DNA from 3 places in the Paenibacillus sp. FSL R5-0912 genome. Region 2 is predicted to be linked to each of the others. Evidence: riboswitches for the same ligand, from Rfam matches in the RefSeq annotation. Region 2 holds a riboswitch; each other region holds the start of a gene.
What was found. A riboswitch is a leader RNA that binds a small molecule or an ion and turns the genes downstream of it on or off. The one in region 2 is predicted to bind cyclic di-AMP.

Region 1 (3,273 bases), 2.8 Mb from region 2:
AATCGAAGCGACAATAAGCAGCCATTTATCAGTAAAATCAATATTTCTAATCTCAAGTCCAATCATCAGGAAGATCAATGAGTTAGCCACCAGGGTGATGACATCCCAAAATGAATTGATATTTACCTTCGTGGTCTCTGACATACCTATCCGCGAACCGTAATTTCCAAAGATCAGCCCGCTTACCGCGACAGCAATAACTCCGGATACATGAAAGTGCTCCGCGATAAAATAGCTTCCAAAAAACAGCAGCATGGAGAATCCGATCTCCAATGGGAAATCATCATAAAGACGAATTAATTGCGAGAACAAATATCCCATTATCGCTCCGATAAGGATACCGCCTAAAGAAAATTTTAGGAACAGCAGAATTCCGCTGCCAACCCCTACCCAGCCCATTTCCATATAAGACAGCAGGTACACCGAAGAGATTTGAAACAGCACTACAGCAATCCCATCATTAAAAAGAGATTCTCCTTCTATAATAGTAACAATATTCTTCGGGACACCCAAAGATTTAAAAATCGAAATCACACTAATGGGGTCTGTCGCACTCATCAGCGCAGCAAAGGTGAAGGAAACAATAAGCGGAAGGCCCAGCCCCCAATACACAGCCAAGCCGATGATGAGAAATGACAACAAGGTTCCTCCAAAAGCCAAAGCCAGCACCGGCTTATGTTGCTCCCGAAGATGGGAGAAAGGAAGCTTTAAGGTGGCATCCCCCAAGAGAATCGGTAAGAATAATGAGATGATGATCGCCTGAAAGACATGCGACTGGGTGATGAAAGCCTCTGCTTCCACCAAAATAGGAATATGCACAAACCCCAGCAGCAGCCCCACCACTACAAGCGCGATGGAATAGGGCTGATTCATTTTTTTGGCAACTGCAATGACTCCCATGGATATGGCAAGCAGAATTAATATCTGAATAAATACATCATCAAACTGATTCATATAACACCCCATATATTGTTTTTTAGAGGAAAGATTTCTTCAGCGAATCAGTATCCACATCTATTCTATTATTAGCAAATCAGCTGGCAATAATCATCTATCTCCCTCCTACTTGCCGGCCGCCGCCCGCTGAAAACTATGCTGTTCCCTAAGATAATCCAGCAATATACGGTTGAAGAGCTGGGGTTGACACAAGTGACTCGGATACATGGCATCTTCAAGGATCGCTAGGCGGGCAGACGGATACTTGCCGGCTGTTCTTTTCACCTGCTCCAATGCCCATTCATTCTGATTCCCGGATACAACAAGAACAGGAACCTGCAGCCGTAACGCGAATCCGTAGCTGTCCGTTTGTCTAAGTGCCAGCCGCTGCATAATTAATTCAGTGGTCCGTTCATGCACAAGCTCTTTCCTGAGAATATGATAAGCTGAGAGCCATTTATTGTAGGTGATGCGTAAAGAACGGATAAACATTTCGGCAGGAAGATAATGGGCGGCCCATGCGCAGACCTCGAAGATTCCTTTCACTTTCCCGCCTCTAGCTGTGTATTCTCCCTGGAAATAGCTGTCCACCAATACCATATTAATCACCCGCTCAGGGTACAGATAGGCGAATTTCTGGGCGAGCACAGCACCACTGGAACAAGCTACGATAACAGCCCTCTCTACAGCCAAAGCGTCCAACAACAGCTTCAAATCTTCACATTGTGTGTCTACGATCCGGCTAATCTCCACATCCATTTTCCCCGATTGTCCGTTCCCTCTTAAATCGAATACGACCACTTTCGCACGCTTGCTGAAATAATCCGCTTGCGGGTCAAACAGATGATGGGAGGTCGAATAATCATGAATAAAAACAATGGGCAGACCGCTGCCCGACATCTCGTAATACAGCGACGTTCCATTCACTTCAATATGCGGCATAACCAATGCATCCTCTCATGAACGCTTGCGGGGTTAGCTGCCGGATTCGGGCCCTGAAAGTAGCCCTACTCGTTTATCCGAGATTCACCCCATATAACCTGGTTCCCCCGCTTCCTATAAGGAATTCAGCGATTAAGTATTATTTTGCAGACGTTTCCTGACTTTCTTCCCCCAGGACCTTCAGATCATCCTGTATGCTCCCCTTCCACAAGGGGACTCCGGAACGGTAGGCTGCCCGGCCATTTAAATGGCCTGCCACCGGTGAAGTGATGAATACAAAAACAATCGCCAGCAGCAGCTTGACATTAACCGTTCCGTCTTTAAACCAAAAGTACAGGAAGCCTCCTGTCAGCAAGCACAGTACCCCGAAGGTTGCACTTTTGGTAGCCGCATGTGAACGCAGGTACACATCAGGCAGCCGGACTAAGCCGAAGGCACTTAAACCGCAGAAGACTGCACCAATTACCACAATAATGGAGCTAATCAGTTCACCTGTCATTCGGGTTCCCTCCATCTTCTATAACGGCTCCCCGTTCAATATATCTGGCCAGTGCCGTTGTTCCAATAAACGTAAGAATACCGATAACCAGAATGACTTCTAGAAAATCCTGGGTATCCAGCAGCATACAGAAAACGGTGATCATAGCGAGTATATGAATGCCTATCGTATCGAGTGCGGTAACCCTGTCTGAACGGGTTGGCCCTTTCAGGAGACGGAACAGGCATGCCAGCATCGCCAGCGCCAGAATGATCATGGCCACAGTTAGTATAACTTGGATCATTACCGGGTCACCTCCATAATTGCCTGTTCGAAAGTGCCTCTAATCTGCGTGACCAACAGCTCTGCATCTTTAATATCAATAGCATGAATGTACAGCGTCTTGCCATCCTTCGAAACATCAAGGGTCAGGGTTCCCGGTGTCAGACAGATCAGGCACGATAACAGCGTAACCTCCCAAGCCGAGGTCAAGGCAGTCTCATAAGCAAAGATGCCGGGACGTATAGCCAGCTTCGGACGGATGATATGGCCGATGACCACGAAATTCGAGACCGTAAGTTCACGGGCAAAGATCAGCAGAAGCTTCAGTATAGCCCATATACGTATGAGATAGAATGGCCGGGTCCGGGCCAGGGATTTCGTCAAAATCAGCAATAATATAATACCGAGCACATAGCCTACGATGAAGCTTGAACCAGAGCCATTGTTATTTATCGCCATCCACAGAAAGGCAATCAACAGATTTAACAGGAATTGTAGGGCCATCTTCTCTACTCCTTCATTATGGCTTCAATGTATAGCGCAGGTGAAGCCAATACCTCTCCAGCCTGCGATACATAAGTATACACGGACTCGGCACCAACCCCCATTGCAATCACAAGCAGCAGGAGTCCGGC
Region 2 (3,273 bases):
GAGGATGGTGAGGTCCGCTGGAACACTTCCCACTGGAAAATCACCCGTGGCGCCATCAAGGAAGCTGTGGAGCAATGAGCCAGAACGTAATCATCTATTCCACATCCGGCTGCAGCGACTGCAATCAGGTGAAGCAGCTGCTTGAGAGCAAAGGCATTCCCTTCGAAGTCAGAGATGTGATGACCAGTACTGTCTATCAGGAAGAAGTCGAGAAGCTGGGCTTCATGGGTGTTCCAGTCACCGTATCCGGAGACCGGGCTGTCAAGGGCTTCAATCTTCCTGAGCTTCAGGAGCTTATTGAAGCAGCTGGTCATTAATAAGCTTACCCGTATGCAAAAAGGTGCCGCCCTCCCAGCAGGGCCGGCACCTTTTTAGGGTTCAAAATTATTCTGCCGGGAAAAAACTCCGTCATAGCTTCACTCCGTTTCCACACCGCCGGGCGAAGGCATCCACCGATGACGGTTCCAGCAGATCCAGCGCCTCTTTATTGACAGTCTGCCCTTACAGAATCAAATGATAATCCCTGGAGTATGGTCCAAGTCAAGCATTCGGAAAGCGGGAATTAGGCCCTCCGGGATGTATCGTTTGCAGGGCTAGAACGGAAGCATTTTCGTAAAATCAGACTCTAATTCAGGGACAATTTGTAAACCGCCATAATTACCCTAATAACACAATCACGAATCTATTTGCCTGACGGGTAACGCATACAATAACATTTATCTCCCGTTATCTCCCGATTACTCACTAATACACCATTTTTCAAAAATCCATTATCGACGGTATTTCCGTCTAACGCATTAATATTTCCGGAGTTCCCCTGCCACTGCCTCCCAAAAATAAAAAACGGCGATTGAGCGAGATAAACGGATGATAACCGGCCACATATATGGTTTTAGTCTCCAATATTCCTTGCGAAGCAGCAATTTATTGCAAATCCGGCGCAGAAGCACTCTTTTCCATTTTTACAAAGACAATCCTAAAAGGGTATGATTCGTGTTGAAAGTTAACAGCGATAATGTGAATGCACGCTGAATTTCCGCCAAGCGGAAAACGGGGGAACCATCAGGCCGCAGGCCTACTTGGGGTGAATCCGAAGGAGACTTCAATTGCGCAGTCTCAAAAGGTAGGGCGACTCTCACCGTCCGAATCCGACAGCTAACCCCGTAAGCGTAAAGAGAGAGATCTTGATCCGCCACGATTTTGCCCCAGGCTTCTTACGCCTGTAACAAAACCGCAGCAGAGGTCCTCCTCTGTCTGCGGTTTTTTGCGCACTTATTCCGGCGGATCAGCATTTCGGCAAACCAATCAGCTATATATCCAAACAATAAAATCGCCCACATTCAGGAAGGAACGTGTCCACATGCCAGACCCATTATCGACCAAGGCAGCTGCCGCTGCCGGATTCACCGGCTATATTGAGCAATACAGCGGAACCGTATATGCACTTAGCTGTCTTCTGCTGGAGAAGGGCACCCGCGCCGATCAAGCCACAACTGCCACATTCGCGGCACTCTTTGAGCCTTGGCTAAAGGGTAGCATCCAATCGGACTTCTCCCTTGCCGCCTACAGGGAATGCATCCGGCAATGCTCGCTGGTTGCTCAAGACCGCGGCCGCTGCTCTTCTGCCTTGCTCACCTGGGAGGATCAGATTGCCAGCGCCTTATGGTACGGCATCCAGCTGCCGCTGCCCGAGATCAGCCTCATCCTGCAGCGAAGCGTTCCTGAGCTGAAAGCGCAGCTCAGAGAGATTCGCGAACATATGGCTGCTGCGCGGCCAGCTGTCCCGCGTCCGTCGGCGGGATAGGGAAAGCTGCTGGGGCCTGCACCAATAGACTCAGGCAGGCTGCTGCGATCTATGCGGACTGTAGATCCGTTATTTCGTCCGGTCAGGCCATTCAGCGATCCATGCGGACTCAGAGGACCTTAACTAACCCGTTTCGCCTCATTTTGAGCTCCATCGAACAATATAAGCGCTCCTGAGTCCGCAACGAGCAAAAAAGCAGGCTTTTTCACAAAATAAGGTCCTCTCAGTCCGCGTAGCACTACGTATGGGAGAATTCCGCTGACGGCAAGCTAATAAGTTCTCATTCCCTTAAGGCTCCAGGTTACGCTCACTGAAGCTCCCAACTTATACACATGCACGCCTTTGGCAATGTACATTTGCCTGACAATAACGAAAAGCCGCAGCTTCCGCCACGGCTCTCTATTTGCTCTCGTGCCAGCGCTTAAAACACTAACACTTGTATTGAATTCACTAACCAACCCATACCCTGTTCTTGCCTATGCTGTCTGCTCCATTCCAGAAATCAGCGCTTGCCCTTGCCGCCCTTAGCGAACCGCCAAAAAGCCATGCAGCATCCGAGCAGCCCGACGCCCAGCAAGATGGTCTGCAGTGCTCCCAGCCAGGTTGATTTGTCCGACGGGATCAGACTGCTGATAATGATCAGCAGGATGGAGACCGCGACCAGCACGGGGGTTTGTCTACTTTTTTTCACGAAAAATCACCACTCCTAATTACTAATATTACTAAGGTACACTATCTGCGGGGTTTTAACCAGTTTGGGGGGGTTGTGATCACTCTATAGAACAGCATTATTCATAAGCCCAATCCGGTTGATTCGCTAAATCACTTACATGCAACTAATTAATAACATCCTATCCCCCGCTTCACATAAGTCTATCTGTTTAGATACGAGGATTAACAATAACATTGCAAATCAGTTTTATCGTGGATATAATATGTCTGTAATAACTATTTAGTGAAATTAAAGGAGACCGGGCTATGACGGAGTTTTGGGAAACAAGCTTCATAGAAAAACAAACGAGACCTGATGCGCCTCGGATAGATTCCGGTACCGCATCGCCTGCCTTGCCTGCTCCAGCAGTTCGGGCACTTGGCTGAGTGCTCCGGCCTGACCGGAGACCATAATCGTTACATTCAGCTTGAGGATTCCGCCCAGCGACGAGATCAGCTCCTGAGCGAAAGCAAGCAGCCTTGCCTATATCCACAAATTATTTCATGCTCTTAAATCCCTTATTCTTAAGGAACATCGAGACGGCCAGCGCCAATACGATGATCCCGCCCCCTGTCATGAATCCCTTAAAATATATACGCACTTCAGATCCGTTAGACGGGGTTATCAGACTTAGCATAATGAGCATCAGACCCGAGAATACCATCATCACGAATTCCTGTTTCTTTTTATCCATTCTAAACACTCCCCAAAAGGTAAGTAGTACTTTGTTTATCTTTGGACTGTGAGCAGCCATTAT
Region 3 (3,273 bases), 530 kb from region 2:
AAACGGGACGGCGGCAACGGAGCAGGCATTCAATATGATGCTGTAGTTGAGGTAAGCAACAAGGGCAGCCATTATGGGGATGTTCCTGTAAAATTTATTTTCTCGGACGGGTACTCGGTACAGCAATACTGGAACGGCGAAGGGAAGACAACATCGTTTGAATTATCGTATAAAGCACCTCTGGTCTCCGCCGAGATTGATCCGGGACATTCCATACTGCTGGAGAGCAAGCATCTTAATAATTTCAGAATGGCGGAGCTTGAGCACACTACTCTTTCCCGCTGGACGCTCAGTGCGACGACATTGCTTGAAACCCTGCTCGGAACTCTTGTCTGGTGAGGTGAAGGATTGTGAAAATTTCGATAACCCGCGGTTGGCACAGCATGAAAGAGCAATTTTATATCCTGATTCTGCTATTTATCTACCGGCTGTTCTGGGGCTACTTCATGTACAAATTCATTAAAAGCGCCGTCGTTCCGGTACTGCTGCGTTATCCGGATGCGAACGCCGGCGGCAGTAGCATAGGCAGGCTGCTGTATTATATTGAAGGGCAGACTGCATTGCACACGGACCCGGACGTCCAGCAATGGCTATGGCTGCTCCTGGCACTGACTGTGTTGCGGCTGCTGCTCTCCCCCTTTATCCGGGCGGGCCTGCTGCATGAGCTTCACCAGGAACGCGCCGGGGAGCGCGGACTGTTCTTTTTTCCCGGGATGAAGCGTTATGGTCTGCCTGTCCTGCTGTTCAGTCTCGTTGAATGGGCGCTGGTCCTTCTGCCGCTCTATTGGCTGCTGCCGAAGATGTACCGTCTGCTTCTGAACGGCATTCTCGATTATCCGCTGCTGCTGACGCTCGTGCCTTATGTGCTGGGCTGGCTCATCTACCTCTTCCTTATCCGCAAGCTGCTGCTGTATATGCAGTTTGGTTATACTGCAGGCACGGGCATGTTCCCTTCGCTGCTGATCTGTCTGAAAGTCCTTCTGCACTCCATCGGGATATCCGTCATTTTGGGCGCAGGAAGTCTGGTGATGCTGATCCTCTGCGGCGCTGCAGCGCTCTTCTTTCCGGGTCTCCCGGCCCTGCTCCTGCGCCAGGCTGCCCCTCTGCCATCCACTCTATTCAAAATGTGGGGCATAGCCGCGCAGTATCATCTCTGGTCCAGTAAATCATTCCCACAATAATCGGCCGCCAAAACGGCATACTAAAAGAGTCATCGCCCTCTGGTGAGGTGCATGACTCTTTTTTGTTTACAGCTGCGACAAGTGCATTTGCAAAACTGTAAATCCTTTGGTACAATGATGCCTGTACTACTAGTAACAAATTTGTAATCTTTCAAATGGAATTATGCAGCTATGTAACCGAAGCCATTAACCTTATGTCGATATGTCACTATTCTGGTGCACAAAACGCCGAATTCCCAGCACCGGGGAGTGGGGGAACCATATTTTGGGTGAATTGATCTCGCTTTAGAGGGGTCATAGGGGAACCTTCTACCGAATCCTTAAGCTAACCTCGCAGGCCTTGGAAGGAGTACATCTTTTGAGAAGTCAGAACTTTAAGAAGAAATGCACCGCAGCAGCGCTAGGTCTTGTGATGGTATTTACACTCGGAGCGGGCAGCGCTTTCGCAGATTCCAAAATGGATACTGTGATCTCAAAAACCATTGGAACGTCATATAAAACCGGGGGCACCAGCACCAGCGGCTTTGATTGTTCCGGATTCACCAAATACGTATTCAAGAGTATCGGCCTGACCTTGCCGCGCACCTCTAAGGCACAGTACAGCGTTGGAACAGCCGTATCCAAGAGTAATTTGCGTTCCGGTGATTTGGTATTCTTCAATACCCTGGGCAACGGAGTTTCCCATGTCGGTATTTATGTTGGCAATGGAAAATTCGCACAATCCTCCACTTCGCGTGGTGTAACCATCAGTTCGCTGAGTCAGGCATACTGGGCCAACCGCTACGTTGGCGCTAAAAGAGTAATGAGCACAACAGCCTACCAAGCTGTCGCTTACGATTGAACCCTTGAACATTTCCTCGAATATTTGTACCTCTAACATCTAAATGTAACTTATACGAGCCCGGTTTTGATTATTGCCGTAATCATTTCCGGGTTTTTCCTTTTCCTTATTCTACCTTTTACACTCATCTGCAGGCCCTGAAACACCTTTTTATCCCAAATCCAAAGAAAATTCATCAACAGCTCACCCGCTGCGTTAAATATGAGTCTTTCTATGCAGCTATAACTCTAAAAAACGCAAAAAAAATGCATTAATATGTTATAAGTGATTGCCAAGCGCCCTAGTCTTTGCTACAATTATCGCAGTGAGCTTTTAGTAACATTTTTGTAATTATTGAATCGCTTTTAACAAAGGTTTTGTCATGTATTGAATAACAGCTAATCCTAATCAACAGTCGTGCCGAGTTCCCTAAAGATTTAGGGAAACGGGGGAACCAACTTTGGGTGAATTGACCTCCTATTCTAAGAGGGGTCATAGGGGACCTTCAACCGAACCCTTAAGCTAACCTCGTAGGCATTTGGAAGGGGTATTTACTTTTGAAGAAGAAGCTAGCAGCCGCAGTACTAAGCTTTTCCATCATCTTCACCATTGGAGCAGGAAGCGCTTTCGCGGATTCCAAAATGGATAAAGTTATCGACAAAGCCATCGGGACCAAATACGTATCCGGCGGTGTATCCACGAACGGTTTTGATTGCTCCGGATTTACAATGTATGTTTTTGATAAGATCGGAATTAACCTGCCCCACCAATCCGGCTCCCAATATCAGATGGGCACTGCTATATCCCGTGATGAGATGAGACCGGGCGATCTTGTATTCTTCAATACAAGCGGCAAAGGCGTTTCCCATGTCGGTATTTATGTTGGTGACGGTGAGTTCGCACATGCTTCTTCCTCGCGTGGTGTAACCATCAGTTCGCTGAGTGACAGCTACTACGTCAACCGCTACGTTGGCGCCAAACGGATTATGAGTACAGATGCTTACAAGACTGTAGCTACTGATTCCGAAGACAATGACGATGTGCAATAATTTGTCCTAAATATAAGCGCTTTTCCAGGATTTTTGCCGAAATCTTGGAGGAGGGCTTATTTTTTTGTCTATAAAATTACTTACCCCGCTCTATATTTGTAAAACATCAATTCGGCCCTTTCCTAAAATATTTTTTGGCGTTTGTCAAGTTCCGGTCTATCTGCAAGGTTTTTGCGTCGAATCCTGCTCATTTTGTATATAATATTTATAGAATGAAGTAATG

Region 1: another riboswitch for cyclic di-AMP. It lies ahead of R50912_RS33500 (alpha/beta fold hydrolase); the one in region 2 lies ahead of R50912_RS02765 (hypothetical protein).
Region 3: another riboswitch for cyclic di-AMP. It lies ahead of R50912_RS00490 (C40 family peptidase); the one in region 2 lies ahead of R50912_RS02765 (hypothetical protein).

Annotation. Positions count from the first base shown of each region.
Region 1 is NZ_CP009282.1:5,568,678-5,571,950, forward strand. Features, by position in the region: gene R50912_RS23640 (cation:proton antiporter) at 1-954, opposite strand, end outside; gene R50912_RS33500 (alpha/beta fold hydrolase) at 1,063-1,878, opposite strand; cyclic di-AMP (ydaO/yuaA leader) riboswitch at 1,886-2,019, opposite strand; gene mnhG (monovalent cation/H(+) antiporter subunit G) at 2,018-2,377, opposite strand; gene R50912_RS23655 (Na(+)/H(+) antiporter subunit F1) at 2,367-2,660, opposite strand; gene R50912_RS23660 (Na+/H+ antiporter subunit E) at 2,660-3,142, opposite strand; gene R50912_RS23665 (Na+/H+ antiporter subunit D) at 3,148-3,273, opposite strand, start outside.
Region 2 is NZ_CP009282.1:632,436-635,708, reverse strand. Features, by position in the region: gene ytxJ (bacillithiol system redox-active protein YtxJ) at 1-78, shown strand, start outside; gene R50912_RS02770 (glutaredoxin family protein) at 75-317, shown strand; cyclic di-AMP (ydaO/yuaA leader) riboswitch at 1,017-1,184, shown strand; gene R50912_RS02765 (hypothetical protein) at 1,361-1,804, shown strand; gene R50912_RS02760 (hypothetical protein) at 2,307-2,495, opposite strand; gene R50912_RS02755 (hypothetical protein) at 3,013-3,210, opposite strand.
Region 3 is NZ_CP009282.1:101,456-104,728, reverse strand. Features, by position in the region: gene R50912_RS00500 (M1 family metallopeptidase) at 1-339, shown strand, start outside; gene R50912_RS00495 (hypothetical protein) at 384-1,181, shown strand; cyclic di-AMP (ydaO/yuaA leader) riboswitch at 1,398-1,536, shown strand; gene R50912_RS00490 (C40 family peptidase) at 1,594-2,022, shown strand; cyclic di-AMP (ydaO/yuaA leader) riboswitch at 2,410-2,553, shown strand; gene R50912_RS00485 (C40 family peptidase) at 2,559-3,050, shown strand.